2 regions of the [Clostridium] saccharolyticum WM1 genome follow, and region 1 is predicted to be linked to the other one. Evidence: a T-box and tRNA genes for the amino acid it is inferred to sense, from the RefSeq annotation. Region 1 holds a T-box; the other holds one or more tRNA genes.
What was found. A T-box is a leader RNA that pairs with one kind of tRNA and senses whether it is charged. The one in region 1 lies ahead of proS (proline--tRNA ligase), so its partner is inferred to be a tRNA-Pro.

Region 1 (16,423 bases):
TTTTGCCTGGCATATTTGGTTTAGACTTTGAATGATTTTTTTAAAAAAGGGTAAGATAAAGATTGCTATTCACATATCAGCTTGCCCTGTTATATAATATACTATAGCTAAGCTATAGCTTCAACCATCGATGGCGCCAAAACGCATCCAGCTGGTGCTTTAGATAGATGACAGGTTACCCTGGACGGTAGTGACGTGATTGCAAGGCGTTATTACCGTTTACATATCCTGAATTACCGATACCGGAGAATGAAGATCATGAATTACACCTATATTTTAAAATGTGCGGATGATACTCTGTACTGCGGCTGGACAAACCATTTGGAGAAACGCCTGTCCGCCCACAACCAGGGAAAAGGAGCAAAATACACAAAAGCGCGCAGGCCTGTGGTTTTAGCCTATTGGGAAGAATTTTCCACGAAGGAAGAGGCTATGCGCCGTGAGGCTGCAATAAAAAAGCTTTCCAGGAGGGACAAGCTAAAGCTCATGGGGGAAATTGGATGAGAAAAACCGTCAGGACCGCAAAAGCAGGGGACTGACGGTTTTACCCGTTCTAGGCAACAAAATGGTACATCAGGATATAATGGCACAGGCTTCCTCCCATGACAAAGAGGTGAAAAATCTCGTGGGAGCCGAAGCTTTTGTGTTTGGCGTTGAAAACAGGAAGCTTCAGGGCATAAATGATACCGCCCAGGGTGTAGATGATGCCTCCGGCCAGCAGCCAGAGGAACCCGGCAGGAGAAAGAGCATCTATGATCTTTGTAAATGCCAGAACACACACCCAGCCCATGGCAATGTAAAGACTGGAAGAAAACCATTTGGGGCACATGATAAAGCAGGCTTTAATCAGAATCCCTGTAACAGCGATTCCCCATACAAGAGCCAGCAGGCCCCAGCCGGTCTCATCTCCCAGAACGATCAGGCAAACCGGTGTGTAGGTTCCTGCAATCAGGATGAAGATCATCATGTGATCTATTTTTTTTAACAGACGGTTTATCTTGGGAGAGATATCAAGGGTATGATAGATGGTGCTGGCTGCATAAAGAAAGACCATGCTGATGCAAAAGACCGTTAATGCGGCCAGATGTAGCCTTCCGTCGGATGAAGCCTTAATAAGCAGCGGGGTTGCGGCAACGAGTGCCAGTATCATGGCGATGAAATGAGTGATGGCACTGACCGGATCTTTGATTTTAAATTCCATAACAAACCTCCTTGTAGAAAATGATAACCTATGATGTAGTAATTAATACTATGTATCACATCTTTATTCACTATACTCTTTTAGCTAAAAAAATGCAACTGTTTTTTACGGTATAAAGTTCAAAAAGGGGTTTGCCAGAATTGAAACAATAAAATATAATGAATAGAGGAAGGGAAGAAAGGGAAAGGAAGGTATGACCGCCCTATGAATCAGACGATTAAAGAACTTATGGAAAGAAAATCCGTCCGTGTATATGAGGAACGGGTCATTGAACCGGAGAAAAAGGCGGCTATTTTGGAAGCGGCGTTACAGGCCCCCACTGCCGGGAACATGACCTTGTATTCCATCATTGACGTGACGGACCAGAAGCGGAAGGAAACCTTATCAATAACCTGTGACAACCAGCCATTTATTGCAAAAGCGCCTTTGGTGCTTGTTTTTGTGGCCGATTATCATAGGTGGTACGAGTTGTTCTGCCATTATGAGGATGTGGTCAGAAAACCTGGCCTGGGAGATCTTATGCTGGCCTGTGATGATGCACTGATCGCCGCACAGAATGCGGTTGTGGCAGCAGAATCCCTGGGCATAGGCTCCTGCTACATCGGGGATATTATGGAGCAGTATGAGACACACAGAGATTTGTTCGGCCTTCCTAAGTATGCAGTTCCGGCTGCAATGGTAGTCTTTGGATACCCTACAAAGCAGCAGGCGGAGAGGAAGAAGCCGGAACGGCTTAGGCCTGAGGCTGTGGTGTTTGAAAATTCCTACCGCCGTTTAGATCCTGAGGAATTCACCCGGGAACTTAAGCGTATTCAGGGCAGGGAAGAGGATTTTGAACACTGGGTAAAGGCATTTTGCAAACGCAAATGGAATTCTGATTTCAGCACTGAAATGAGCCGGTCAATGGAGGCCATGATAGAGTCATGGAAGAAAGAGGAGTAAAGGAAGCCATGGAGCTAAACATATTATACGAGGATGAAGAGATACTGGTGGCGGAAAAGCCGGTGGGAATGGAATCCCAATCAGCCAGATCCTTTGAGCCGGATATGGTCAGCGAGGTAAAGAAACATATCAACAGATTATCCCCAAAGCAAGGGGAGCCATATGTGGGAGTTATCCACAGGCTGGACAAACCGGTGGGGGGCGTCATGGTTTATGCTAAAACAAAAGACGCTGCAGAGTCTTTAAGCAGGCAGGTTTCCATGCATCAGATGGAGAAAATCTATTATGCAGTGGTTTGTGGAAAACCTGTGGAAAACTTTGGAGCATACGTGGATTATTTGTGGAAGGACGGAAAAAATAATTGTTCAAAAATTGTGGATAAGGGGATAAAAGGTGCAAAGCTTGCAGAACTATCCTACCAGATTGTGGATGAACGGAGCATAGGGAATGAGGTATGCAGCCTGGCTAAGATCATTTTAAAAACCGGCCGCCATCATCAGATCCGGGTGCAGATGGCTGGCCATGGAACACCCCTTTGGGGAGACCAAAAGTATAATCCTCTTTTTCAGAAGGGATACCGCAGCGGTAATGTGGCTTTGTTTGCTTACAGCCTTACCTTTACCCATCCGGTTACGAAGAAACGGATGACTTTTTCCGTAAAACCAAAGGGAGATATTTTTGAAACGTTCTTATTGCCGGAAATGGCATAAAGAAGGAATTTTTTACTAAAGAGATTTCGCATATTTTCATTCCCTACGGCTCATAATAGTGATTGTACAAAAGAAGTACAAATCAGAAACAGGTGAGTCCATGGTGAAACCGAGCAGGAAACTGAAGAAAACATTATTAATATTGGGAGTTACAGGGGCAGTGTATTTCAGTTTTCGATATCTGCTGCCCCTTGTGATTCCCTTTTTGATTGCCTATGTATTTGCCCTCTCTCTTCGGCCTTCGGCTCTTTGGATTGAGAGAAAGACCCGTTTTGCCATAAAGGGGCGGGAGATTTCCGTTCCCCTTGCAATGATCGGAGGGATTGAGATCATCCTTTTCATGATCGTCTTTGGAATTATCCTTTACGTAGGAGGAAGAAAGATATTCATGGAAGCCAGGCTTCTGCTTCAGAATCTTCCGGTAATCCTGGGAGAAATCGACCGGTGGCTTATGGATAACTGTTCTTTTGCGGAGCGGTTTTTAAAACTGCCTGACGGATATATGGTAGAGGTGGTAAGAGATATTATCTCAGGAGGCCAGGTTGCCATAAAAGGCAGAATCATGCCGTTTCTCATGGTGAATTCCATGACCATAATGAAATGGATGGTTCAGGCAACAGTGATCCTCATTATATTGCTGATTGCCACAGTCCTTTCCCTTCAGGAAATGGATGAGATACGGGAAAGGCGGGATAATTCCATATTCTGCTTTGAATATGCCATGCTTGGGAGAAGACTGACCACGGTGGGAAGTGCCTGGCTTAAAACACAGGGAGCCATTATGCTGTTTACCATGGTGGTATGTTCCATCGGGCTGTTTCTATTGGGAAACCCCTATTTTATCCTTTTCGGAATCGGGATCGGACTTTTGGATGCCCTTCCCATCTTTGGCACAGGGACCGTATTCATTCCCTGGGCTCTTTTTTCCATGATCAATAAAAACTGGAAATATGGAACCGGGCTGATTCTCATTTATGTTATCTGTTATTTTTTAAGGGAAATTATGGAAGCAAAGATCATGGGAGGCAAGGTAGGACTTACGCCCTTGGAAACCCTGGCTTCCATGTACGTTGGACTGCAGCTCTTCGGACTTCTTGGATTTATCCTTGGTCCCATTGGCTTATTGATTGTGGAAGATATTGTGGAAGTATATGAGGTTTCATATTGTCATGACGGAAAAAAGGGAGCTGATCCGGAGGAGTGATACAAAAATTTGTTCCGTCCTGTGCAGGCAAGCGTTGACCTACTTGACAAACATTTGCAAATAACGTAAAATCAACCATACAATCTTTTTTATAATGAAGAAACAAGACGTTGAAGAGGATCAGTAAGTGATGATGTATTCCAGAGAGAAGGCCGGATGGTGGAAGGCCTTTATACCTCTCATGACCCAACCTCCCTCGGAGTCCCGCAGCAAACTGCGGCGCAGTCCTGCGTTATGGGAGATAAAGTGAGTCATGGCATTCTATGGCTAAATTGGGTGGCACCGCCGAGCTGTTCGGTCCCTTTCGTGGGAACGAACGGCTCTTTTTGCTTTATCAAAGTGTCTGTCTGCAGGAATCTCATGATTCGCCAATATTGCGGACAGGAAAATAGAATGTCATTATGTCCCGGAAGTTGGGCAGAAAATAGGAGAGGAGAATTAGTTATGGCTAAGGACAAGAAATTAGTAGAAGCGATCACATCCATGGATGTGGATTTCGCTCAGTGGTACACAGATGTAGTAAAGAAAGCGGAATTAATCGATTATTCCAGTGTAAAAGGCTGCATGGCCATTAAGCCGGCCGGTTATGCCATCTGGGAAAATATCCAGAGCGAGCTTGACAGAAGATTTAAAGAAGTAGGGGTGGAAAATGTCTACATGCCCATGTTTATTCCGGAGAGCCTCCTTCAAAAGGAAAAGGACCATGTAGAGGGATTTGCTCCTGAAGTGGCCTGGGTGACTCATGGAGGTTTGGAGCCGCTGCAGGAAAGACTTTGTGTCAGGCCTACCTCTGAAACCTTGTTCTGTGATTTTTATTCCAGAGAGATCCAGTCCTACCGGGATTTGCCAAAGCTTTATAACCAGTGGTGTTCCGTGGTGCGCTGGGAAAAAACCACCAGACCGTTTTTACGTTCCAGAGAGTTCTTATGGCAGGAAGGCCATACGGCTCATGCCACGGCGGAAGAAGCGGAGGCAAGGACAGAGCAGATGCTTCATTTATATGCGGATTTTTGTGAGGAAGTTCTTGCAATGCCTGTTGTCCGGGGCCAGAAAACCGATAAGGAGAAATTTGCAGGAGCAGAGGCGACCTATACCATTGAGGCTTTGATGCATGACGGCAAGGCTCTTCAGTCAGGAACCAGCCATAACTTTGGAAGCGGATTTGCTAAGGCCTTTGAGATCCAGTATTCCGATAAGGAAAACAAGCTTCAGTATGTCCACCAGACTTCCTGGGGAATGACCACCAGGCTCATAGGGGCCATTATCATGGTTCATGGCGATGACAACGGCCTTGTACTTCCTCCAAGAATCGCTCCCACCCAGGTGATCGTTGTTCCAGTCCAGCAGCAAAAGGAGGGCGTTCTTGAAAAGGCCTTTGAATTAAAGCAGGTTCTTTCCAATTATAAAGTAAAAGTTGACGATTCGGATAAGAGCCCTGGCTGGAAGTTCAGCGAATCAGAAATGCGGGGGATTCCGGTCCGTGTAGAGATCGGGCCCAGAGACATATTAGAAAATCAGGCGGTTTTGGTACGCCGTGACACCCATGAGAAGATCACTGTATCCATAGACCAGTTAAATGCCAAGGTAGGCGAGCTTTTGGATACCATTCAGAAGGATATGCTGGAACGGGCCAGAGCCCACCGGGATGCCCATACCTATGAGGCAACGGACATGGATACCTTTGTTAAGACCGTAGAGGAAAAGCCAGGCTTTGTAAAGGCCATGTGGTGCGGCTGCCAGGAATGCGAGGATCAGATCAAGGAGATCACCGGGGCTACGTCCCGCTGTATGCCCTTTAAGCAGGAGAAACTGGCCGATGCCTGTGTATGCTGCGGTAAGCCAGCAGTAAAAATGGTTTACTGGGGCAGGGCATATTAATCCCGGCAGACAGGAAAACCAGGAGGTAAAAAAGTGATAAAGATTCAGGTTCCAGATGCGGCAAAGAGAATCATCGAACAACTGAATACCAACGGTTTTGAGGCATATGTGGTGGGAGGCTGTGTGAGAGACAGCCTCTTAGGCCGGATGCCGGAAGACTGGGATATCACCACCTCGGCAAAGCCGGAACAGGTTAAGGAAATCTTTAAAAGAACAGTGGATACAGGAATCCAGCACGGCACGGTTACCGTATTGATTGACCATGAAGGATATGAGGTCACCACTTACCGCATAGACGGGGAATATGAGGATGGACGCCATCCCAAATCTGTGGAATTTACCGGAAGCTTACTTGAGGATTTAAAACGCCGGGATTTTACCATCAATGCCATGGCTTACAGTGACCGGGAAGGGCTGGTAGATGCCTTTGGCGGGGAAATGGATCTTGAGCGCCGGACTATCCGCTGCGTTGGAAATTCTTTGGACCGGTTTACTGAGGACGCTTTAAGGATCTTAAGAGCCATTCGTTTTTCTGCCCAGCTTGACTTTACCCTGGAAGAGGATACCAGGGCGGCAATTTCCCTTATGGCTCCCAATATGGGAAAGGTCAGTAAGGAACGGATCCAGGTGGAGCTTACAAAGCTCCTCCTTTCCGGTCATCCGGAGAGGATCAAGGCCGTGTATGATAATGGAATAGCCCCATATATTTCCCCGCATTTTAAGGAAGCAGGAAGACGTCTTAAAGAAACCGAAAAAATCGGAAACCTGCCGCTTAAAAAACATATGCGCTGGTCCGGTTTTTTAAGGCAGGAAGAGCCTCAGGATGCGGTCCGTATCCTTAAGGAGCTGAAGCTGGACAATGATACCATTCATCAGACAAAAACTCTTGTCAGTTTTTGGAAAATGGAGATCCCGGCGGATAAGCCGGCCATCCGTCATGTCATGAGCGGATTATCCCAAGAACTTTTTGAGGATCTTCTGTGTTTTCAGAAAGTATTCTGTCCCAACCCTTATCAGGCCCAGTTAACGGTGGTAGAGCAATTTTCAGAGGAAATCTTAAGAGCAGGGGATTGTATCCGTTTAAAGGACATGGCCGTTACCGGAAGAGAACTGATGGATGCAGGCATGAAGCCGGGACCTGAAATGGGGGCAGTTTTAAACCGCTTATTCCAGATAGTTCTTAACCGGCCGGAATGCAATAACAGGGAATATCTGATGAAATCAGCAGAACATTTTTTAGAGGAACAGGCTTAAGGCACGTATAACTTTCCGCCGTATTTTGCATATTTTTTTCCACCTCTTCATACCCTAGAAGTAGCTGATGAGCTAAGAGTTGGAGGGGTGGTTGTGAACGAGAAATACACAGAGGTGCTTTCGCAGTATGAGCTTGAAATTCTTGATGTGAAACGCGGCCGGGGCGCCTGGCTGTGTGAAACGAATCAAGGGCTCAAACTGCTTCGGGAATATAAAGGAACCTTAAAGCGCCTGGAATTTGAGGATCAGGTATTTTCACAGATGAAAGAAGTCTGTCATTTAAACGTAGACCGCTACGTCAGGAATAAAGATGGTGAACTCCTCTCCAGTGCCGAGGATGGAACCCGGTGGATCGTCAAAGACTGGTATGCGGACCGGGAATGTAATTTGAAGGATAGCAAAGAGGTATTATGTGCCATCGAACAAATTGCTTCTTTACATAAAATGCTGCGGCGGATCGAGTTTAAAGAGGAATGGAATCTGGGATCCATTCTGGTACAGCAGCCGGCTGAGGAAATGGAACGGCACAACCGGGAGCTGGTGCGTGCGCGCACGTTCATCCGGAATAAACGGAAAAAGTCTGAGTTTGAACTGTGCGTAATGGGTAATTATGACATATTTTTCGAACAGGCCATGGAAGCCTGTAAAGGGATGGCAGGCTTTTACGAAAATAGAGAGAACAGTGAGGAGTATCTGTGCCACGGGGACTTAAACCAGCACCACATCCTCATGTGCTTTCATGATGTGGCCATCGTGGAATTCAACCGCATGCACAAGGGGCTGCAAATGGAGGATTTATACCACTTTATGAGGAAGGCCATGGAAAAACATGACTGGAATTTAAAGCTGGGAATGGCCATGCTGGAAACCTATACAAAGGTTCTTCCTCTTTCGGATGCAGATAGGATATGCCTTTACTATTTGTTCTTATATCCGGAAAAGTACTGGAAGCAGATCAATTTTTATTATAATGCCAACAAGGCCTGGATTCCCGCACGGAATATTGAAAAGCTTAAGGATTTAGAGATTCAGCAGCCCATGCGGAATCTTTTCCTGTCAAGAATCAAGGATTGAGAGAAGGATCCGCCTGATTTCATCAGGATACAAAATAATGGAAATACGCTTTTCTTTTAACCTGTTATGCTTTATAATAGCCATAACGGAAATGGAAAGAAAGGGGTATTATGCTTATGAAAGATTACAGAAGTATATATGAGGAATGGCTATTAAATCCATATTTTGATGAGGCAACAAAGGATGAGCTTCGGAGTATAGCAGATGATGAAAACGAGATCAAAGAGCGTTTTTATCAGGATCTGGAATTTGGCACCGCCGGCTTAAGAGGCATCATTGGTGCCGGTACCAACCGGATGAATATTTATGTAGTCAGAAAAGCGACCCAGGGGCTTGCAAATTATATTAAAAGCCAGGGCGGAGCAGATAAAGGTGTAGCCATTGCGTATGATTCCAGGCATATGTCCCCGGAATTTGCACAGGAGGCAGCCCTTACACTGGCTGCGAATGGGATTAAGGCATATAAATTTGAATCTCTGCGTCCCACGCCGGAGCTTTCTTTTGCTGTAAGGGAATTAGGCTGTATTGCCGGGATTAATATTACGGCCAGCCATAATCCTCCGGAATACAACGGATACAAGGTATATTGGGAGGATGGTGCCCAGTTTACTCCGCCTCATGACAAAGGGGTAACTGCAGAAGTTTTAAATATCACAGATATTTCCACAGTAAAAACCACCACTGAGGAAGCTGCAAGGGAAAAAGGAATGTATGAAATCATCGGAGCTGATCTGGATGATAAATATATCGCACATGTAAAGGCTCAGGTTGTGAATCAGGATGCCATCAATCAGATGCAGAAGGATATTAAAATTGTCTATACTCCCCTCCATGGTACAGGAAATCTTCCTGCAAGAAGAGCGTTAAAGGAAATCGGATTTACTCACGTATATGTGGTACCGCAGCAGGAGCTGCCGGATGGCGACTTCCCAACAGTCAGCTATCCCAATCCCGAGGCTGAAGAGGCTTTTGAACTGGGCCTTGCTCTTGCAAAGGAAAAGGATGCGGACCTGGTTCTGGCAACGGACCCGGATGCGGACCGTCTTGGGGTGTATGTAAAGGATGAGAAATCCGGAGAATATATCCCCTTGACCGGTAACATGTCCGGTTCTCTTCTGTGTGAGTATGTGCTGAGTCAGAAAAAGGAAAGAGGAGCGATCCCCCCAGACGGACAGGTAGTCAAATCCATTGTTACCACCAATCTGGTGGATGCAGTGGCCAAAGCCTACGGCTGTGAGCTGATTGAGGTTTTAACCGGCTTTAAATACATTGGACAGCAGATCTTAAAGGAAGAAGCCACCGGCTGCGGAACCTATATGTTTGGCCTGGAGGAAAGCTACGGCTGTCTTATCGGAACCTATGCCCGTGATAAGGATGCCATCTCTGCAACCGTGGCTTTGTGCGAGGCTGCAGCCTATTATAAGACAAAGGGTATGACTCTGTGGGATGCCATGACTGCTCTCTATGAGAAATACGGGTATTATAAGGATGCGGTAACGTCCATAAGCTTAAAGGGCTTGGAAGGACAGGAAAAGATCAAGGCCATCATGGAAGCCATGAGAAAGGAAACTCCGGCGGAAGTTGGAGGTTATCAAGTCCTTTCTGCCAGAGACTACAAGCTTGATACAGTGAAGGATATGGGCACGGGAGAAGTGAGTCCTACGGGACTTCCCCAGTCTGACGTGCTTTACTATGAACTGACAGAGGATGGGTGGCTGTGTGTAAGGCCATCGGGAACGGAACCAAAGATCAAATTTTACTATGGTGTTAAGGGTGCTTCCATGGCGGATGCGGATGAAAGATCTGCAAAGCTGGGAGATGCGGTCATGGCTATGGTGGATAAGATGATGTAAGGACTTAAAAATAAGACGGAGCCAGGCTTTTGACCTGGCTCCGTTATTGCATTTTTCAGCTATGATTTTTTATACTTTTTGGTATATTCCTTTAATTCCCTTAAAGCCTCCCCAAACATCCGGGATGAAGCCGTAGGGTTTCTGCGCAGGATTCCTTTTCGGTAAAAGGTCAAACGTCCGGTCAGCTTGTCTTTCGTTTCGGTAAGAGACTGAAGGCGCTCTGCCAACGCCGATTCTTTTAAGGCGCTGGCTGTTTCAGCCTTAAAGGAAGAGATTTTTACTATGGTTTCATCCTTTAAACTGGCGGCCTTTTGAATGGTTTCAGTTTTTATGTCTGACACCTTTTGGGCGGTTTCTGCTTTTATGTCAGACATTTTTTGGGCAGTTTCCGCTTTTAATAAGGAAATCTGTACCTGTACTTCCTCCAGCTCTGACTTTAGTTTTGTCATAGATTCCAGGATTCTGCCAAGATCCAAAGCTTCCTTGGTGGAGTGTACAGCATCGGTGACAAAAAGAATCCCGATCACCACCACCAGGACGATGCATACAGTCCCGTTCAGGCGAAGGACAAGCCATTCCAGGGGGCGGTGAATAATTTCCGTCAGCAGCAGGGTGAGGAACCCCCATGCAAGAGAGGTACCAAGGCAGATATATCCGTTTATATTAAATGGATTGTTGCTGTAATCCCAGTATTTCATTTTAAACAAGCGCTCCATAACGTAACCGGTGGCATATTCCAGGGCGGAGGCGCCAGCCATGCCAAAGAGAAATACCAGGAAAATGTTGCCCTGGACAGGCAGGGACAGCCACAGCATGATTATGGCTCCGCTTCCGTACAAGGGTAAAAGGGGAAGTCTTAGAAACCCCCGGTTTACAAAATGAAGGCTTCTTACGGAAACATAGGTGGATTCTATGATCCAGCCGATAAAGCAGTATATGAAAAAAAACAGCAGCCATTGATACCAAGTATATAAATACATAAGATATCATCCTCTCTTTGATATATTCCTGTTGGGATTATCATAAACGCTTTTGTCGTTTTTTGCAACCTTTGCTTGCTTTAATCGCGTCTGTCATGTAGAATTATGATGTTTCATATTCAGAACATAAAAGGTCTGGGAAAGGCCATGGGCTGCAGCAGGGTAAAAAGAAATCAAACCGCATTTATAAAGGAGTTTTTCAATGAGTATATTAAACGTAGAACATCTGACCCATGGATTTGGGGACCGTGCGATCTTTCAGGATGTATCCTTCCGCCTTTTAAAGGGAGAGCACATCGGCATGATCGGAGCCAACGGGGAAGGTAAATCCACATTTATGAATATCATAACCGGAACATTGCAGCCGGATGAAGGAAAGGTGGAGTGGGCCAAACGGGTCCGCGTAGGTTATTTGGACCAGCATACCGTACTGGAAAAGGGGATGACGATCAGGGACGTATTAAAAAGCGCCTTTGCCTTCCTGTATCAGATGGAAGAGCAGATGAATGAGATCTGTGACCATATGGGAGAAGCCGATGAGGAAACTATGACCGCCATGATGGAGGAGCTGGGAACCATTCAGGATCTTCTTATGGCTCATGATTTTTACATTATTGATTCCAAGGTAGAGGAAGTGGCCAGAGCCTTGGGTTTAACCGACATGGGTTTGGATAAGGATGTAACGGAACTAAGCGGAGGTCAGAGGACTAAGATTCTTTTAGGCAAGCTTTTATTGGAAAAGCCGGATATCCTTCTTCTTGATGAGCCGACCAATTATCTGGATGAACAGCATATTGAGTGGCTGAAGCGTTATCTTCAGGAATATGAAAATGCGTTTATTCTGATTTCCCATGATATTCCTTTCTTAAACAGCGTGGTCAATATCATATACCACATGGAAAATCAGAATCTGGACCGTTATGTAGGGGACTATGAAAAGTTCCAAGAGGTATATGCGGTGAAAAGGGCGCAGCTGGAAGCGGCTTATAAGCGGCAGCAGCAGGAGATCGCGGAGCTGGAGGATTTTGTGGCCAGGAACAAGGCAAGAGTTTCCACCAGGAACATGGCCATGTCCAGGCAGAAGAAGCTGGATAAGATGGAGGTCATTGAGCTGTCAAAGGATAAGCCAAAGCCGGAATTTCATTTTATGGAAGCCCGAACAGCCGGAAAATACATTTTTGAAACCACGGATATGGTCATCGGCTATGAGGAACCTTTGTCAAGGCCTTTGAATCTTTCCATGGAGCGCGGCGAAAAGGTGGTTTTAGTAGGCGCAAACGGCATCGGCAAGACCACCCTTTTAAAGAGCATCCTGGGGCTTGTGCCATCCTTAGAGGGGAATGTGGAGCTTGGAGATTACCTTTCCATCGGATACTTTGAACAGGAGATGGCTCCTGGAAATACTACCACCTGCATTGAAGAGATCTGGAAGGAGTTTCCTTCCTATACCCAGTACCAGGTCCGTTCTGCTCTTGCCAAATGCGGACTGACCACCAAGCATATTGAAAGCCAGGTGCGGGTGCTCAGCGGAGGAGAACAGGCAAAGGTCCGTTTATGTAAGCTCCTTAACCGGGAAACCAATGTCCTGCTTCTGGACGAGCCTACCAACCATCTGGATGTGGAGGCAAAGGAAGAATTAAAGAGAGCCTTAAAGGAGTATAAGGGAAGCATTCTTTTGATTTGCCATGAACCTGAATTTTATGAGGGGATTGCCACCAGGGTGCTGGACTGCAGGGAATGGGCGCTCCGATTATCATAAAAGATAGGATACTGGGAAAGAATCCAAAAAATAACTAAGAAAAAACGCTTTTGGAACTTTTCTTGGATGATGCGGCATTCGCCGAATGGATATGATTGTATATTCATTCGGTTCAATGCTGGTGCAAATAAAAAATGGGGTCTGATTCCTTAAGGAACCAAACCCCAATTAACATGCTGCGATTGGGAATAACAAGTATATAAAAATAAGAAAATGTTCTTTTAGGGGGGCCGGACGGCTCGCGCCGTCCGGTATGAGTATGAAAAAGCTTTGTGATTTCAAGTAAGTTACTTGAAACAAAAGGCCCGTTATCCTTCCGGATAACGTATTATTAGTATACGAAGAAATTGTGACTAAAATGTGTACCACATATTAAAAAAAAATAAACATAATAAAAATTAAAAAAAGCCTTTGAATTCCCATGGTTATTGTATATAATAAATAGGAACTGTGACTTCAATGACGAATTATATATAATTTTGAAGATAAAGGAAACCCTGGGAACAGGATACAGCGAACAGGAGGAAACAAGATGATGATGTCCAATGATATTGGAATTGATTTAGGTACAGCAAGCATACTGGTCTATATTAAGGGAAAGGGAGTTGTATTAAAGGAGCCATCCGTTGTAGCCATCGACCGTGACACCAATAAAATCAAAGCCATTGGAGAGGAAGCCAGACTGATGATCGGCAGAACACCGGGCAACATTGTGGCAGTAAGGCCTCTTCGCCAGGGCGTTATTTCTGATTATACCGTAACGGAAAAAATGCTGAAGTATTTTATTAACAAGGCGGTTGGAAAGAAGACCTTAAGAAAGCCACGGATCAGTGTCTGCATTCCCAGCGGTGCGACTGAAGTGGAGAAAAAAGCGGTAGAGGATGCGACTTATCAGGCAGGAGCCAGAGAGGTTTCGATTATTGAGGAACCGGTTGCAGCAGCTATCGGCGCAGGAATCGACATTTCAAAGGCCTGCGGTAATATGATTGTTGATATTGGAGGAGGAACTTCTGATATTGCCGTTATTTCCCTTGGGGGTACGGTAGTAAGCACCTCCATAAAGGTTGCAGGAGATGATTTTGATGAAGCTCTCGTCCGCTACATGCGAAAGAAGCATAATCTTTTGATTGGAGAGAGAACGGCTGAGGAAATTAAGATCAACATCGGTGCAGCATACAGAAGGCCGGAAGTCCTGACCATGGAGGTCCGGGGACGTAATCTGGTTACGGGTCTTCCAAAGACCATTGTTGTTACTTCTGACGAAACCTTGGATGCATTAAAAGAACCGGCCATGCAGATTGTAGATGCAGTTCATAATGTGCTGGAGCGCACTCCGCCGGAGCTGGCTGCAGATATTTTTGACCGGGGAATTGTGCTTACCGGAGGCGGCTCTCTCTTAAGCGGTCTGGATTCCCTGATCGAAGAAAAGACGGGTATCACCACCATGATCGCAGAGGATCCGTTGACTGCGGTAGCCATTGGAACAGGGAAATTCATTGAATTCTCCCATGGCGGAGATAATAAAACAGAATTTTAACCATTCACAGGGCTGATAGAAATATCAGTCCTGTGAATGGTTGACAGGACTGCTTTGGAACGACCCTGGCGGCATCTTAGGATTCCGGCGGGGCTGTTCCAAAGCAGTCCACTTGTATTTATGTGTGCGGCGAGCCGTGGGATATGCCTGGAACTTCCTATGGCGGCTGCTGCAAGAATCATAGGTAACGTACAAAATGTGTTTCTTATGATTGACGGGAGGAACCATGGCAACAGTCTGCGGATTTGTAGAAAAAATTAAATACAGGAACGAAGACAACGGTTATACCGTCTTAAGCCTTGTTGACGCTGGAGAAGAATATACCCTTGTGGGGAGTTTTCACTACATAAGCGAGGGAGAAATGATCGAAGCGGTAGGTTCTATGACTGAGCACCCGGTTTATGGAGAGCAGATGACCGTTGAAAGCTATGAGATCAAGGCTCCGGAGGACACTGCGGCCATGGAACGGTACCTGGGGTCAGGGGCCATCAAAGGGATCGGGGCGGCTTTGGCAGCCAGAATCGTCCGCCGCTTTAAAGCGGATACCTTCCGCATCATGGAGGAAGAGCCGGAGCGGCTTTCCGAAGTAAAGGGAGTTAGTGAAAAGATGGCAATGTCCATTTCCCAGCAGGTAGAGGACAAAAAGGAAATGCGCCAGGCCATGATGTTCCTTCAGGAATATGGGATTACCATGAATCTGGCGGTAAAGATTTATCAGGAATATGGGCCCAGGCTTTACGGCGTATTAAAGGAGAACCCTTACCAGATGGCGGATGATATTCCGGGGGTAGGATTTAAAATGGCAGATGAGATTGCCAGAAAAGCCGGCATTTTCACGGATTCGGATTTCCGTATCAAATGCGGGGTGCAGTACACCCTGCTGCAGGCGACGGCAAACGGCCATACGTATCTGCCGGAGGAAGAGCTTCTTTCCCAGGCTTCGGAGCTTCTTCGTATAGAAGTGTCCTATATAGAGAAGCATTTGATGGACATGCAGCTGGATAAGCGCCTTGTCATCCGCGAATCAGAAGGAAAACGCATTGTTTACGCCGCTCAGTACTATTACATGGAACTGAATGTGGCAAAGATGCTTCATGATTTAAATATCAGAGGTCAAATGCCGGAAGAGGAAATCCGGCACCAGCTTTTTAAGATTCAAAACGAAGAGCAGATCGAGTTGGATGAAAAGCAGATCCAGGCGGTGGTGGAAGCGGTCAACAGCGGGCTTCTCATCATCACCGGAGGGCCTGGCACCGGTAAGACTACCACGATCAATACCATCATACGATTCTTTGAAAGTCAGGAAATGGAGATTCTGCTGGCAGCTCCCACCGGCAGAGCGGCAAAGAGGATGACAGAAGCCACCGGTTATGAAGCCAGGACCATTCACCGGCTTTTAGAGCTGACCGGAGTTCCGGGAGACGACCGCTCCATTGGAATGCATTTTGAGCGGAATGAGGAAAATCCCCTGGACGCCGATGCAGTAATCATTGATGAGACATCCATGGTTGATATTCATTTGATGCAGTCTCTGTTAAAGGCCATTAATCCGGGTACAAGGCTTATCCTGGTGGGAGATGTGAACCAGCTTCCCAGTGTTGGACCAGGAAACGTGCTCCGGGACATGATCGATTCCCAAGGCTTTAATGTTGTCATGCTGACCAAGATTTTCCGGCAGGCCACCCAAAGCGACATCGTGGTCAATGCCCATAAGATCAACCGGGGGGAACAGGTGCCTTTGGGAAAGAAGAGCAATGATTTTCTGTTTATCAAGCGAGAGGATCCCAATGCCATCATTAATGCCATGATCACTCTGGTTCAGGACAAGCTGCCGGGTTATGTCCATGCAAAGACCTATGATATCCAGATTATGACGCCCATGAGAAAAGGGGCTATTGGCGTGGAACGGCTTAATGCCATATTACAGGAATATTTAAATCCTCCCGGGGATGGGAAGGCGGAAAAGGAAGCTGCAGGGGTCATTTACCGGGTAGGGGATAAGGTCATGCAGATCAAGAACAATTATAACAT
Region 2 (16,423 bases), 2.0 Mb from region 1:
TCCATGAACCGTGATGAATGTGTTTTTTCATATTTTAATTTATTGATATCACTCACCCCAACAATTCAATTCTTATAGCTAATATCTTCGTTAACGAGCTTTGTTCTGCCATGTCATCTATATTTTAGCCCTTTTTTAGGGGTCAAAAAACGTCATTTTTCCGTCTGTTTTTTGCCCCAAAATCCGCTTCAAACCACTATATGTTGTGGTCAACCTCTACTTTTTATCGCCAGAACCACTACGCGTCATCAGAATTATCGCTTCTACGTGTGACGTAGCAGGAAACATATCCACCCCCCATCCCATCTTCGCCTCATACCCTTTTTTCCTAAAATACCCTAAATCCCTGGCCAGTGTCTCTGGCCCACAGGATACGTAAATCACCTTTTCCGGCCTGATTTTTGCTACAGAATCTATAAACTCTTCCGTGCTTCCACTTCTGGGGGGATCCATAAACACTACATCCACATGCTCTCCGATCTCTGCCATATTCATCATAAATTTCCCTGCATCATTGCAAAAAAATCTGATATTCTTAATCCCGTTAATCTTTGCATTCTCCACGGCATCCTTCACTGCATCTCTGTTCAGTTCAACCCCAATTACTTCGTTTGCATATTTACTGGCAACAATCCCTATGGTTCCAATGCCGCAATACGCATCAATCACCCGCTCCTTTCCAGTAAGACCGGCAGCCTCAATAGCCTTCTGATAGAGAACCTCCGTCTGCACTGGATTTACCTGGTAAAAAGATTTAGAAGAAATACGGAATCGGCATCCGCAGAGAATATCTTCAATATACCCCTTTCCAAACAGCACATGCTCCTTATCTCCCAACACCATGCTTGTTTCCCGGTCATTTACATTCTGTATAATTGTAGTGATTTCCGGATGCTTTTCCCGAAGTGCTTTTACAAAATTATTCTTAGAGGGAAACACCGGTGATGAAGTTACCAGAACTACCATAACCTCACCCGTAGTAAACCCTCTTCGTATCAGTACATGACGTAATAAACCATAGCCGGTGTCCTCATCATAGGTTCGTATCTTAAAGGACTTCAACATACCTCGTATTGTACCGATTATCTCATCTGCCTTCTGATCCTCGATCATACAGCTTTCCACTGGAACAACCCGATGGGAATTTGCCTCATATACACCGGAAATGGGATTGCCCTTTCTGTCATGATCAAATACCGCATGAACCTTATTGCGGTAATGATAAGGATTGTCCATGCCAATAATAGGAGCGACACGGCAAAAGGGCTTAAGCAACTCTTCCAGATTCTTTTGCTTTTGTTCCAGTTGTTTCTTATAGGGCATATCCAATAACTGACAGCCTCCGCACTTTTGGAATACCGGGCATTTGGATGAGGTTTTTCCTTTTTCTCCACCTTCTTTATGAGACATGATCCCCTTATGTCCCCCAGTTTTGCCATATTTGCTGTTTATACTTCCATTGTTAACATTCTTACTATTGCTGTTAGCATTTTTGCCATCCCAATTGTATTTTCTTCTACCAGCGCTTCCGCCATTGCCATCCTTGATGCTATTTCTGTATTCAGTGTTGCTGCCATTACTATCCTTGTTGCCATACCTGACTCCGGTGTTGCTGCCCTTGCCATCTCTGCCTCCAGGACTGCTGCCCCTGCCATCGCTGTTTCCATACCTGACTCCTATGTTACCGCCTTTGCCATCTCTGCCTTTAGGACTGCTGCCCCTACCATCGCTGTTTCCATACCTACTGCCCAAAATGCCGTTCCTACCTCCGCTGCTTTCACTCTTATCGCCATTGTTACCGCCATAGTGCCCGCCCCTGTTATTGCTGCCCACATTGTCACTTCTACGCTTACTGCCGTCCTTTCCCTTTAGTCCCCCTATCTTCCCATTGTCACTGCCTTTTACCATACTGTCATTCCTGAATTTTACTTTTTTCAGTCTGTTATCTATCATATATAAAATCTACCTTTCCATTATTGAGTCTCTTTATAGGATAAGCTCGCCCTAAAGTATAAGTTCAGCCTAAATATTATCTCTTCTTAAATATCATCTCTTCCCATATATTACTCTTCCCATATATTACTCTTCCCAAATATTATCTCTTCCCATATATTACTCTTCCCATATATCATCTCTTCCCATATATTATCTCTTCCCATATATTATCTCTTCCCATATATCATCTCTTCCCAAATATTATCTCTTCCTTAAATATAACTCTTTTAAATACTATCCTTTTCTAAATACTATCTTTTCTTAAATATTATCTCTTCCAAATACAACTCTTTTTAAATATTATCTATTTCTAAATTGACCCCAATTTTTATCTCCTTCTAATTAGTATCCCTTCTAAAAAAAATTTCTTCCTATATAATCTCTTTTTCTTTTTATTTCTCCCCAATTCTCCCAATCCAATCCGTTTACCCAATAAATCCCGGTCTATTAAAGGCCAAAGGTATCTCCGCATCTGTTTTCCAGCGGTCCATTGCTCACTCTGTTTATCACAGCTATTATAATACATCTCCACCTCCAAAACCACCAAAATACCTCCATACATAAAAAATACTTGTATTATTTCGTCTCCCAGTTATAATAGATCATAAAAAGACATAAGGAAGTGAAACACATGACCCATACATCCCCGACCTTTTACCTGGATGAAACCCTGTATGACGGACGGCCCAGTGACGTAGCTGGACGCCTTCCCAAAGAAATCCGTACTTATGACCTTCTGGATAACTTAAACGTATCCTATCAGCGGGTAGACCATTCCCCTCTCCCCACCATAGAGGCCTGTCAGGAAGTTGATGCACTGTTAAAAATAGATATCTGCAAGAATCTTTTTCTCCGAAATGCCCAAAAAACCAGTTTCTATCTTCTCTTGCTGCCGGGCAGGAAAAAGTTTCGTACTGCTGCCCTTACCAAGCAAATCGGTTCTTCCAGGCTTTCCTTTGCTGAAGCGGAATACATGGCCCAATTCCTGGATATCACCCCTGGCTCGGTTTCAGTCCTGGGACTTATGAATGATAAAGACCGCCGGGTCAGGCTGCTGATTGATAAAGATGTGCTTTCCAATGAATACTTTGGCTGCCATCCCTGTATTAATACCTCCAGCCTGAAGTTTAAAACCGCGGATCTTCTGGACAAAATCCTCCCGGCTATTCCTTGTGAATACACACTGGTGGACTTGCCTTCCGGCCAAGAATAATTACGATTCTATCTGTAGCTTTTCGCTAAATAAAAACAGGGCAGGATCCAAATCTCCTGCCCCAATTAATTCCTTTCTCGTTCCTTTCGAATCAACTGTCTTAATCCAAACTCCCTCACTCCTCATTAAAAAGTGCAATCCTGTTCTTTCCAGCCTGTTTTGCCTGATACATGGCCCGATCCGCCCTGGAAAATAGCTTTTGATAATTCTCCCCACGTTTACCGGTTGTGGGAACGATTCCAATGCTGATAGAAAGATGCCCCTGTTCTTCCGGTATGATATCTTCAATCTTATCCAGCAAATTCTCCGCCCTTTCCCGGACGTTCCCCTCTTCCGTGAAAACAACAAACTCATCGCCGCCTACCCTTCCCACCAGATCCGGTTCCGGATAAATATCGCAAAGTATTCCGCCTACCTGCATCAGGATCCGGTCCCCGGCCAGATGGCCGAAACAGTCATTGATTTCTTTAAAATTATCAATATCAATCATGCAAAGCCAGCCCCAGCCGCCGTCCTTTATTTTTTTTTCTACCCGGTATTCAAAGGCTGTTTTGTTATATAAACCGGTGAGGCCATCCTTTATAGATTGAAGCAAAAGCTGCTCCTCCCTGGCCTTCAGCCCGGTAATATCCTGAAGTTTTCCAATAAGTTTAAGGGGACTTCCTGTCTCATCCTCCCATTGAGCCGTTAGCCTGCAACTGCACCAGTGGTATGGTTCACCTCTTTTTCCAAGACAGATTTCAAAGGATCGGATCTCTCCGTCTTTGGGCGCATTGTCCCTATGCTTTGCAAGAATCCGGCCAAAAGTCCTAAAATCGATCTGTCCACTGGCATTTGGTGACAGATATAGCCTCCCATCTTTATAATAATACTCAAATAAAACCGTATCTTTAAAAAGACTTATGTTTCTGTACATTTGCTCCGTCTCACTAAAACGGAAGAACTCATGCTCGTATACTGTATTCCGTTCCTCGAACCGCCTTCCTGAATTTCCTGTCATGATCCTTCCCCCTGTACCTGCTGGAATCCTTCATTCCGCATCTTTTCCATTCGTATATGGTATATGATAACGCTTTTTATCCGTATATGCAACCAATTTTTCAACCATTATTACGCATATAATACGTAGCATCCGCAAAGAATATCCTTTATGATTAACCAAGAGGTGATAATGTTGGATGAACAGTTTGTCAGGAATCGGATCACGGAGCTTCGGCTGAAAAAAGATATCTCCGAATATCAAATGAGCCTGGATCTTGGAAAAAACAAGAGCTATATCCAGGGAATTTCTTCAGGACGTTCCATGCCATCTATGAAACAATTTTTTGAAATCTGCGATTATCTTGAAATTACTCCCATAGAATTTTTTAATACGGAAAAAAAAGAACAGCCTCTTCTAAGGGAGGCCGCTGCGCTAATGAAAGACTTAACCAAAGAAGATTTGGAAGCGGTTTTCCCCATATTGCTGCGGCTCAAAGCAAGTGCGGACAATCAAAAACAGGCAGAACCGTAATCTCGGTCCTGCCTGTTTTACCGGTTAAATTGCTCTGGTACTCTCTTTCAGCCACATCCCTTCCTCGTCTGTCAGATACGGAGAAAGTGCTTCATAAACAGCTTTATGATAATCATTTAACAATTCCACATCCCGCCCTGTCATAAGGGATTGATCAATGGCTTCCAGATCAATGGGAACCATAGTCAGATATTCAAATTCCATAAACTGCCCATACTCATTCTTTTCCGCCTTTTTACACACGATCAGATTTTCAGTTCGAACACCGTGACTTCCCTCAATATATACTCCAGGTTCATCGGAAGTAATCATGCCTTCCTCCAAAATACAGTTATCCTGGCGCTCCTGTACCATTCGCCACCGAAACCCATTGGGACGCTCATGGACGTTCAACAGATACCCTACTCCATGACCGGTTCCATGATCAAAATTAATTCCCCGGCTCCAGAAGGGTTCTCTTGCCACATAATCCAGGGTCAGCCCTCTGCATCCATATAGGAATTTCACCGCTCCCAGACGCAGCATGCTGATGACGGTAAGAGTAAAATGCTCTCTCTCCTCCTTTGTCAGCGGTCCTACTGCAATGGTCCTCGTTACATCAGTGGTCCCTTCGTAATACTGTCCGCCTGAATCTACCAGATAAAGTCCCTTAGGCTCTATCTTCCCATTGCTTTCCTCAGTGGCTTTATAATGACACATAGCTGCATTGGCCCCATAAGCGGATATGGTATCAAAGCTTAGTCCTAAATTACCCTCCTGCTTGGAACGCAGATCATCTAAATACTCCTGGGCACTGACCTCTGTAATAGTTTCCTTCCCCACATTCTTCTTCAGCCAGCAAATAAATTTTACCATGGCTATTCCATCCTTAATGTGGGCTTTTTTCATATTTTCTACTTCCACCGGGTTTTTCATAGCCTTTGAAAGAACAGTAGGGTTCATTTTATCAATGATCCGGTTGGAGCTGTCAAGATTTTTTACAATGGCATAATTGGTCCTGGCCGTTTCCAAAAGAACCTTCTGATCCCTTAACTGCTGTACTGCCGTATAAATGTCATTGTAGGGGCATACCGTTACGGAAAGTTCCTTAAAATAGGCTTTCAAATCATCCTTTAAAACCGTTTCATTGACGAAGAGATAGAAACGGTCCAAAGTGATCATGGCATAGGAAAGGACTACAGGATTGCATACCACATCATTTCCCCGGATGTTTAGAAGCCAGGCAATGTCATCCAGGCTAGTGAGGATATGAATGGTGGCCTTTTCTTTTTTCATCTGGCTTCTCAATTCTTCTATTTTCTGAGCAGATGACTTTCCTCCATACTTCTCCTCCAGGATCCAGGCCGGCTCCGCAGACAGATGGGGCCGTTCCTTCCATATTATATCCACCAGATCTTCCTTATAGGCCAGAGTCACTTTCTTTTCTGCCAGAAGCATTTCCAAATCCTTTCCCAGCTGACAGTTTACCACCCGTCCGTCAAATCCCAGGCAGCCGCCTTCGGGAAGAACCTGATCTAAATATTCTGAAATTTCCGGAACCCCCGGTTGTCCCATTTTCTGCAGGGTGATTCCGCTTCCGTCAAGCTGTCTCCCGGCTTGTACAAAATAGCGGCCATCAGTCCACAGACAGGCCTCGTCTCTGGTGATCACAGCCGTACCTGCTGATCCGCTGAATCCGGTCATAAATTCTCTGCACTTAAAATATTCTCCTACATACTCAGATTCATGAAAATCTGAGGTTGGAATCATATAAGCATCCATATGATGCTCTGCCATTAAATTTCTTAATTGTTCCAGTCTTTCCTGAATCATTGTTTTGTCTCTCCTTTGGTTTCAAAATAATTCTCTATGGCCGCCCCGATCCCCTCGCTGTAGGTGGGATGGGCCCGCATGGCCAGCATTAACTGTTCCGCGGTCAGCCCGTTTGCAATGGCCGTTGCCATCTCACTGATCATATCCGTTGCTCGGGGGCATACGATCTGTGCCCCAACCAGTGTACCGGAATATTCCTCAAACACAAGATGGATAAACCCGTTCTGCTCTCTGGTTATAATGGATTTGCCGTTTCCGCTCATAGAATAACGGCCGCAGCTCACCTTCATGCTGCAGGCCCTGGCAGCCTCCCTGGTAAGTCCTACAGAAGCGATTTCAGGTTCCGTGTAAATGCAGCTTGGCACCACTGGCAGCTTGACAAACATGCCGTTGGGAACCACGGAAAGCCGGATGGTGTGTCCAACTCCCCCTATCTTTTCTACCACATAGGTTCCCTGTGCTGCCGCCACATGAGCCAGCTTGGTATGAGCCGCCACATCACCGATGGCATAAATCCCTGGTTCACTGGTTCTGAATTCTGAATCCACCTTTAAATGGCCATGTTCCATCTTAAGATCTACATCCTGTCCCATCAGTCCTTCCAGACAGGGTGCGCGCCCTGCCGCCATGAGAACCTGTCCCGAACGGACAGTCTGTTCCTCTCCATTCACTTCAAATACGCATACCAGTCCCTGATTGGATTCCTCCCGGATCTCCTTAACCTTTGCCTTGCAATGGATTGTGATTCCTTTTCTTCTAAGTTCCTCTTCCAGAGCCTGTGAAACCTCGGAATCCATTGGTCCCAATAAGTGAGCCTCACTTTCCAGTATGGTCACATGGGAACAGAGGGCGCTGAATATGGTGGCAAATTCTACCCCGATCACCCCGCCTCCGATGATGGTAAGCCGGTCGTAATTCCATGTGTCAGAAGCCAAAAGCCGGTCACTGGTCAGTACTCCCGGAAGATCTTCTCCTGGGATTTTTAACATTACCGGCCTGGCTCCGGTAGCAATGATGATATGATCTGCTTCATAATAATCCTTGCCTCCGGGGCCGTTAACTTCCACGGTACGCCCCCGGCGTATGGTGGCTGTTCCCCAGATGACAGTTACTCCGGCTGCCTTAACAAGCTCTTCTACTTCCTTGCGGTATGCCTTTACGGAACGTTTTTTATAATTCTGCATTTTTTTAAAATCAAAAGAAATGAAATCTGTGGATACCCCAAATTCATCGCTGTTTTGTAGCGCCTGGAAAATACTGGAGGCATGGAGAAGAGCCTTCGTTGGAATACAGCCCTTGTTGATACAGGTTCCTCCCAGTTTTTCCTTCTCCACTATGGCGGTTTTAATCCCCAGACCGGCTGCTTTTAAAGCAGCTGTATATCCTCCCGGTCCGCCTCCGATTACAATAATGTCATAATGTTCTGCCACTTACGCCTCCTGCCGGATCATTCCAAAATACAGGCAGGCATTTTTAATTCCTTCCTGATCAATTGGATCCGTAACATAATCAGCTGCTTTTTTCAGTTCATCCATGGCATTTCCCATGGCAATTCCCTTACCTGCAATCTTTATAATGTCATAATCATTCATGCTGTCTCCAAAGGCCACAGTCTCTGTAAGGGGGATTCTGAAATATTCGCAGAGCCTTACCAGGCCCATGGCCTTTGAGGCCTTCCGTTCCACCACATCTGCTCCCCGCTTATCGGCAAACATATGTACATGAATCTCCGGAAATTCCTCTTCCATAGCCTTAGCTCCAGCTTCATCTCCGATATAGGCCATGGTCCGTACATCCAGTTCCACCAGACTTCCCGGATCCTCAAATCTTCTTCCGCATTCCCCCCAAAGATTTATATCATGTCTTTTTACCACCTCCGGGTGAATATAATAATCACGGTCTCCCACTGTAGTGCCGACGCTGTAAGGGGTGTTCTCTGCATAAGAAAGAATCTTTCGAAGCAGTGCCTTATCAAAGGTATGTTCATAAATCACGTTATCTCCTACGGTTACCTTTGTCCCATTGAGATGGATAATGGCATCCGGTTTAACCAAATCCCGGATCCCGGTGCTGAAAACGGAATCCATATCTCTGCCCGTTGCCAGTACGATTGTATAATTTTCTCTCAGCTTTTCTATGGTTTCTAAGGCGCTGGCAGGTATTGCCCAGTCCTTATGGTCTAGCAATGTCATATCTACATCAAAGCTAACAATTGGTTTCATCTATTTTCACCTGTTTTTCTTCCTAAAATAATCCTTCTTTATCATAATATCTTAAATTTGAAATTTTTTCAAGAAATATACTTTACCAATCCGAAACTTTCTGCTATAATACCATATGTGTCACGGAAACGGAGTATGGCGTAGCTTGGTAGCGCGCTCGGCTGGGGGCCGAGAGGTCGCAGGTTCAAATCCTGTTACTCCGACTGATAAAATTGTAAAAGTACCGGTTTTTCTTACGTGTGTAAGGTATCCGGTATTTTTTGTATTTCATTTTTCCAGAATTTCATATTTCCAGATAAACAGGACTCTTTATAAGACCTTACGGGCGCAAATAATTCCGGCTTTCATACATCGTTCAGGAGGTATGCTTTTATGAGTTATCATAATCTTGATATGGAACATTATCCGAGAAAGAAACAATTCCAACTTTTTCGCAGTCTCGCCTACCCATACGTTGGCATGACCGTAAATTTAGACATTACAGACTTTATAAGCTGTATCAAAGAAAAAGGACTGCCCTTTTATTTGACCTTCCTATACGCGGCAGCTCAGACTGCCAACTCCATTCCGGAATTCCGCCGCCGTCTGAAAGGTGATGGGATTATAGAGTATGACCACTGCATTTCCTCCTATACTCTGGCACTGGAAAATGAAAGCTATTGCTATTGTACCGCTGATGACAGGCTTCCCATTGAGGATTTTTTTAAGGATTCAAAGAAACGTCAGGAAATAGCCAGGCTAAGCCAGAGCCTATCCGACGGTGAGGATGAAAACCAGCATTTATTCTTCTCCAGCATTCCCTGGGTGAGTTATACTTCCATCATTCAACCAGTTCCAATGCCTGCAGACAGCAATCCCCGTATTACCTGGGGGAAGTATCAAGCCATGGAAGGAGCAATAAAAATCCCGGTATCAGTTCTGGTAAATCATGCACTCATGGATGGATTCCATATTTCCAAGTTCTTTACAGAACTTCAGAGAAGGTGTGACAGCAGGGATTGGCTGCTATAACATCTTTATATTTATGGAAAATTTCCTCTTGCCTTTTTCCATTATTTCAGTTACAATTCCTTTATGGAGACATAGCTCAGCTGGGAGAGCATCTGCTTGACGTGTAGAGGGTCGCAGGTTCGAGTCCTGTTGTCTCCATTTTCAAAAAACTCTGGCACTTGCAGGAATTTCTTGTAATTGCCAGGGTTTTTGTATAGTTAATTCTACGATCGCCTATTCCCAAATAATCCCTTTGACTATTCCAACATATATGTTCATACTTCTACCAGGAGGTGATCATATGCAGGGAAGGTGCGGCCTTACTTCAGATATTATTAAATGCCCTCACTACTAAGTGGATTCGTCAGGCTGTGGGATTGATTACACCGTGTGCTGCTTTTACCTAGACCCAGGGGAGAAAAAGGTAGAAAAAACCGATGTCAAAAGAAAAAACCGATGGTATGAACTGTATTATAAGAGATAGGGATATTATAAAATTACTTTTTTAGGCGGGTCCGAATTATCGGATACCCGCCTTTTATCATTATTATCTAACGCAATTGTCATTGTTATTATCTCTCTGACTGCATTTCCTACTTTCTGTTTTAAAGCCTTTCCAGCAAGCTACTTTTATTTCTTATTTATACCAGTCGCGATCATAATCATGTTCGCATTCACACTCATCTTCCTGCTCGTATTCATAATTGTGCTCGCATTCACATTCATGCTCACGCTCGTATTCACATTCGCATTCATGTTTGGGTTTGTATTCGTGTTTGCATTTGCATTCGCATTTGGGTTTGCATTCACACTCACATTTGGGTTTGCATTCGCATTCGTATTCACGTTTGGGCTTGCATTCACGTTTGGGTTTGCATTCACACTCACATTTGGGTTTGCATTCACACTCACATTTGGGTTTGCATTCACACTCACATTTGGGTTCACACTTCTTAATACATTTGCATCTACATTTTAAAGTACTGCTGCTCATATACTTTGACTCCTTTCTTGCTGACTACACTATATTATATGGGACAGGCAGCCAAGGTGTGTAAGCCTATCTTTTCTCTTCCAGACCAGGATACTGAAGTGCACCGTTTTGACCCGGCATAAGCATCACCAGCTGCGTGAACCTCTTTCCTTCCAGATCCGGATGATTTTCCGTTCGATTTCCTCGTTGCTTACAGTAACAGTGCTGCTGTCTCCAGCATTAGAAAGCGGCCCCTACCTAACACAGGAAGCCCGCCTTTTATCATGGACTATCTATCACAATCGCAATCGTTCTCTTCTTTTTCTCTCCGACTGCATTTTTTGCATCCTTCTCTAAAGCCTTTCCAGTAGGCTTCTTTAATTTTTTTCTTAAACCATTCGCGGTCATCGTCATGATCACATTCACATTCATGATCATAATTCTGGTCACATTCGCGCTCATAACCGCGATCATATTCGCTCTCATAATCGCAGTCATAATTGCGGCCATAATCGCGATCACACTCACACTCGCGCTTGCGCTCACAGTCACATTCATGCTCGTGGCCATATTTCTTTGCACATTTGCATCTGCATTTAATAGTGCTCATTTATTCACTCCTTTCTTTCATACTACACTATAGTATATGGGACAGAAAGACAAGATGTGTTAACCCCCGGACAAGCACAATCGAAGGGGAGAGAGAGCCCCCTGAGTTCACAGTTGAACAATACGGAAAAAACACCGGAAATCCTCACAGTATAAGGATTTCCGGTGTTTTCGTTTGTCCCTGAAACGGTTAATTGTTAAGGCCACACGCTATGACCGGGTTATACAAGCTTATTTTATTGAGGCAGCCACTTCATCAACCATTGCATTGGTGGCTGTAATGCCTCCGGAAACAACATACCAGTTGGTGGAGTCCAGATAAACGATGCGATCATCTGCCGCCGCTTTTGTGCCATTCATCAGTTCATTGTCCAACAGTCTTTTGGCACCGGCAGCTTCCGCTGCGCCAGTAGCTGCACCACGGTCTATAACAAATAAATAATCGGGATCCTTTTCCGCCAGATATTCGAAGGTAGCTGTCTGTCCATGAGTTGAATCATCAATCTTCTGGTCAGCTGCCTGGAAGCCAAAGTCATCATAAATAATAGAAAAACGGGATCCCTGGCCGAAAACGCTCAGTTCGCTGTCGTTTGCCATGATCACCAGCCCATTCCACTTTGCTGCTGTCACTTTTTCATGAACTTCCTTGATCTTTCCTTCAATATCAACTACCGCCTTGGAAAATACATCGGCTTTGGAGGGGAAAATCTGGGAAAGAATTTTTAAGTTTTCCTGAAAGCTCTCAAAATAGTTTTTGGTGGGCATGGTCATATATACCGTAGGTGCGATCTTGGATAGCTCCTCATAGGATTTTGATGCCCTGGCACTGATCAGGATCAGATCAGGCTTCAGTTCGTTTACGGTTTCAAAGTCAGGCTCGTGAAGGGAACCCGCTACCTTGTATGCATCCCCCGAGAATTTGCTTAAATGGTCAGCCAGGTTGCCGCCTTTTCCAAGTCCCACTACGTCGATTCCTGCATAATCCAGCGCATCCAGAGTGCCATAGTCAAATACTACAATGCGTTCTGGTTCCGTTGCCAGTGTAGTTTCACCCAGTTCATGCGTTACAGTAACCTCCTTTGGCACCGTACCTTGGGAAGCAGCACTGTTTTCTGCCTGAGAGCTTTGCGCAGTGGAAGCAGCGGTAGAATTCTTTGCGGAACCGTTCCCTCCGCAGCCAGTCAGAGATGCGGTCATGGCAAGACCCAGTAAAAATGCAAAAACTTTTGTTTTCATAACGAAATCTCCTTTCAAGATTGTCCATGTTTATTTATTTGATCAGCCCAAACGGCCAATACAGCTATTTGAAATATGCACACAGACGCATACCATTTACCTCATGAATGGTAAAATCCATGTCGTAAACCTTTTTTAATTCCTCAGAGGTAATCACCTCCTCTGCTGTTCCGTTTTTCAGCAGCTTGCCGCTCTTCAGCGAAATAATATAATCCGAATATGCTGCCGCAAAATTAATATCATGAAGCACCAGCACAACTGTTTTTCCATGTTCATCCACAAGGGTGCGCAAGAGTCTCATAATTTGAACAGAATGCTTCATATCCAGATTGTTAAGGGGTTCATCCAGGAGAATGTATTCTGTATCCTGAGCAATGATCATGGCTATGAATGCCCGCTGGCGCTCTCCCCCGGAAAGCTGGTCAATAAACGTATCCCCATAACGGTCCATCTCCATGTAACCGATGGCCTGCTCCACAATTTTTAAATCCTCTTTGGTGAGCTTTTCCTGAGAATGGGGATATCTGCCAAAGGATACCAGCTCCCGCACCGTAAGCCTCACACCAACATGGTTTGTCTGACGCAGGGTGGACAGCTTTTTTGCTAGTTCACTGCTTTTAAACGATGATATTGCCTGTCCGTCAATGCAGATTTCACCTTCTCCTGACATCAGGCGGGAAATCACAGAAAGCAGCGTACTTTTTCCTGCTCCATTGGCGCCGATCAAAGTGGTAACGGCATGTTTTTGAATCACGGTGTCAATGCCCTCTAAAACCTGCTTTTCACCATAACGTTTTCCTATATTTTTAGCAACGATCACATCCGTCCCTCCCGAATCAAAAGAATAATAAAGTAGATGCCCCCGAAAAAATTGATGATCACGCTGATAGGCGTGCTTAATGCAAAGATCCTCTCAGCCATAAACTGTCCTCCTACCAAGGCGGTTCCTGCTATTAAAATCGCACCAGGAATTAATATACTATGCTTATAGGTTGCTAGCAGTTGTCTGGCAAGATTGGCAGCCAGCAGGCCTAAAAATGTAATAGGTCCCACCAGGGCGGTGGAAACGGCAATCATGACGGACACGATCAGCAGGTATTTTTTCACAGAACGTCCATAGTCAACACCTAGCCCCACCGCAATATCCCGCCCCAGTGACAAAACATCCAGCCGGTGGATCTTATATATTCCCATGGCACCCGCACATAACATAAAAACAGTTGCGATCCCCAGAAGGGACGTATTCACATGGTTAAAGCTTGCAAACATCCTTGCCTGAACCACCATAAATTCATTAGGATCAATAAGTACCTGCATAAAGGCAGCAAGACTGGAAAACAGGCTGCCCAGCATCATGCCGGTAAAAATGACGGCAAACAGGCGCATGTTCTCCCTTTTGAATACGAATCTATAAAGCAGAAGGCTGAATCCTGCCATGATGCAGACGGAGATGAAAAAATCTGTGATGTCAGACATCAGGGCAAGCTGCTTCGCACCCATAATAAATACCACCAGTGTCTGTACAAAAAGGTATAAGCTGTCCAGCCCCATAATTGCAGGGGTAAGAATCCGGTTCCCCACCACAGTCTGGAATACAATGGTGGAATAACCGATTGCAGCTCCTGTAATAAATATAGACGCCAGCTTGATCAGCCGTCTGGGTATGTTGTATGCAGCATGATCCAGGTTCAGTCCCCAGACTACGTACAGGAGTGAAACCACGAGTGTCAGCAGAAAAAGAAACATCAGAACTTTATGCAGCTTCATAAAACCTCCTTCCTGCCAGAAGCGCCAGAAACAGGCCGCAGCCGATAACGCCTACCGTCACACTGATAGGAATTTCAAAAGGAAAAATGATCAGACGGGAAATGATATCACACGCCAGCAGAAACAGGCCTCCAAGCAAAGCTATATCCACAATACTCTTTGGCAGATGATCGCCGCAGTATAACCTTACGAGGTTTGGTATTACAATGCCGATAAAGGGAATCGCTCCCACCGATACTACCACCACCGAGGTCATAACCGCAACAATGGACAGTCCCACCTGCACCGTTGAAAAATAAGGAATGCCAAGATTGCGGGAAATATCTTTTCCCATAGCTACAACTGTAAAACGGCTGGCAAATATCATTGCCAATGCCAAAAAGGGAAGTCCCAGATAAAGCAGCTCATACCGCCCCCGCAGCACCATGGTAAAGCTCCCCTGCATCCACGAGGTTATATTCTGAATTAAATCATGGCGGTACGCAATAAAGGTGGTGACCGCTCCCACTACATTTCCAAAAAGGATTCCTACAAGAGGAATCAACGCCGCATCCTTAAGCCTGATCGCCTGAAGAAGCCGCAGAAACAACATGGTTCCCAGAAATGCCGCACCAAAGGCTATGAGCATTTTAACTGCCGGAGTTGCACCGGGAAACAATAAGACAGCAGTCAGCACGCCTAATTTGGCCCATTCGGTGGTAGAGCCTGTAGAGGGAGATATATAGCGGTTGGAAGCCAGCATCTGCATGATCACCCCTGACACCGCCATTCCCATACCGGCTACCAAAATACTGACCAGCCTTGGAATACGGCTCACAACCATGATTTTCATTTGGTCCGGCGTGGTAAACAGGCTTTGTAATGAAAGATCCTTGACACCGATAAAAAGGGAGAAAACGCCTAAAACAATAATTGCTAGTATGTAAATAAATTTTTTCATTGAATCCCCAGTCTTGACAGTTTCGTGTCCATCGTTATAATTGTAAGTGTTGGTTAGTTTTAGCTAACTACTGTAGTATACTTATTTAACGCAGCTTTGTTTGAACAATATTGACCTATATTTCAAAATATTGATCTTGAAATGCAAATACGGAGGAATTATGGAAACCATCAAAAGAATTTTAGAAGAATTTAATGCCTGCACCAATCTGGCAGTACGGGCTTTTGACCGGTTTGAAAACTGTCTTATGATATGCGCCGGCCCAACCAACCGCTTATGCTGTTATCCATTATGGCGTAAAACAGTATGCAAGGCCTGTGAATTGCTCCATTCCGGAATAGATCAGGAACATATTACCCTGCAATGTGAAATGGCCGCCTGTCCCATGATGGGCACATCAAAGGCGGAACTGTCCTTTACCGCCTGTTACATAGACCCGGCCATGCCTGAGCTTGGAACCTTTGTTTTCGGTCCCTATATGCAGAATGGGGGAGATCCCGTATTCCCCTTAAAGCCAGCCCGGGTGGTGCCGCATTTAATATCGCTGCTTCGGATGATCTCCCAAAAACATTTAAAGCAGGACATGGAATTTCTGGCAAAGCAGGGAAATTCCTATCAGATATCCCGATGTATCGGCTTTATAAAAAACCAGCTCTGGGGCAACGTAACTCTCCAGGAAGCCTCTGATTACTTAGACTTAAACCCATCCTATTTATGCCGTCTGTTTAAAAAAGAAATGGGATGTTCCTTTTCTCAATATATCAACCGCCTGCGTGTGGAACGCAGTCAGGTTCTGCTGTGTGATCAGACTTATTCTATGCTGGAAATAACTCTTGCCGTGGGATTTTCCAGCCAAAGCTATTTTAACCGCGTCTTTAAAAGCATTTGCGGCAAAACACCCCAGGAATACCGGGAGAGTGTTTGCACAATTTATGATAATTCTCAAACGACCTTGATCATCTAAGCTGGCGGCATCAGGGATCGCCGGAAGGTTTTTTGATAAAAATTAAAATAATTCTTGAATCCGCGTCACAAAAACGTTTTTTATCCGTTATTATATATGTAACATCATTCGGGCGGAAGTTCTCCTTTGCTCTGCTTCCGCCCATCCCTTCGGCTTGTTCACAAAATTTTTGTAAACACATATATTAAT

Region 2: it has a tRNA-Pro gene. The T-box ahead of proS (proline--tRNA ligase) is inferred to sense a tRNA for this amino acid. The anticodon was not compared.

Annotation. Positions count from the first base shown of each region.
Region 1 covers NC_014376.1:416,906-433,328, forward strand. The annotation lists gene CLOSA_RS02010 (GIY-YIG nuclease family protein) at 259-504, shown strand; gene trhA (PAQR family membrane homeostasis protein TrhA) at 554-1,201, opposite strand; gene CLOSA_RS02020 (nitroreductase family protein) at 1,406-2,143, shown strand; gene CLOSA_RS02025 (RluA family pseudouridine synthase) at 2,125-2,853, shown strand; gene CLOSA_RS02030 (AI-2E family transporter) at 2,954-4,057, shown strand; T-box leader at 4,159-4,363, shown strand; gene proS (proline--tRNA ligase) at 4,502-5,935, shown strand; gene CLOSA_RS02040 (CCA tRNA nucleotidyltransferase) at 5,972-7,189, shown strand; gene CLOSA_RS02045 (protein kinase family protein) at 7,283-8,263, shown strand; gene CLOSA_RS02050 (phospho-sugar mutase) at 8,380-10,116, shown strand; gene CLOSA_RS02055 (putative ABC transporter permease) at 10,176-11,096, opposite strand; gene CLOSA_RS02060 (ABC-F family ATP-binding cassette domain-containing protein) at 11,299-12,855, shown strand; gene mreB (rod shape-determining protein) at 13,388-14,392, shown strand; gene recD2 (SF1B family DNA helicase RecD2) at 14,619-16,423, shown strand, end outside.
Region 2 covers NC_014376.1:3,076,577-3,092,999, forward strand. The annotation lists gene CLOSA_RS14310 (hypothetical protein) at 1-56, opposite strand, end outside; gene rlmD (23S rRNA (uracil(1939)-C(5))-methyltransferase RlmD) at 217-1,680, opposite strand; gene CLOSA_RS23700 (hypothetical protein) at 1,677-1,805, opposite strand; gene CLOSA_RS14320 (hypothetical protein) at 2,324-2,542, opposite strand; gene CLOSA_RS14325 (prolyl-tRNA synthetase associated domain-containing protein) at 2,627-3,208, shown strand; gene CLOSA_RS14330 (GGDEF domain-containing protein) at 3,324-4,208, opposite strand; gene CLOSA_RS14335 (helix-turn-helix transcriptional regulator) at 4,380-4,721, shown strand; gene CLOSA_RS14340 (aminopeptidase P family protein) at 4,746-6,533, opposite strand; gene lpdA (dihydrolipoyl dehydrogenase) at 6,530-7,963, opposite strand; gene CLOSA_RS14350 (HAD-IIB family hydrolase) at 7,964-8,755, opposite strand; tRNA gene CLOSA_RS14355 (tRNA-Pro) at 8,885-8,958, shown strand; gene CLOSA_RS14360 (CatA-like O-acetyltransferase) at 9,128-9,766, shown strand; tRNA gene CLOSA_RS14365 (tRNA-Val) at 9,832-9,904, shown strand; gene CLOSA_RS14375 (hypothetical protein) at 11,001-11,264, opposite strand; gene CLOSA_RS14380 (siderophore ABC transporter substrate-binding protein) at 11,559-12,563, opposite strand; gene CLOSA_RS14385 (iron ABC transporter ATP-binding protein) at 12,628-13,383, opposite strand; gene CLOSA_RS14390 (iron chelate uptake ABC transporter family permease subunit) at 13,380-14,330, opposite strand; gene CLOSA_RS14395 (ABC transporter permease) at 14,317-15,270, opposite strand; gene CLOSA_RS21830 (helix-turn-helix domain-containing protein) at 15,431-16,234, shown strand.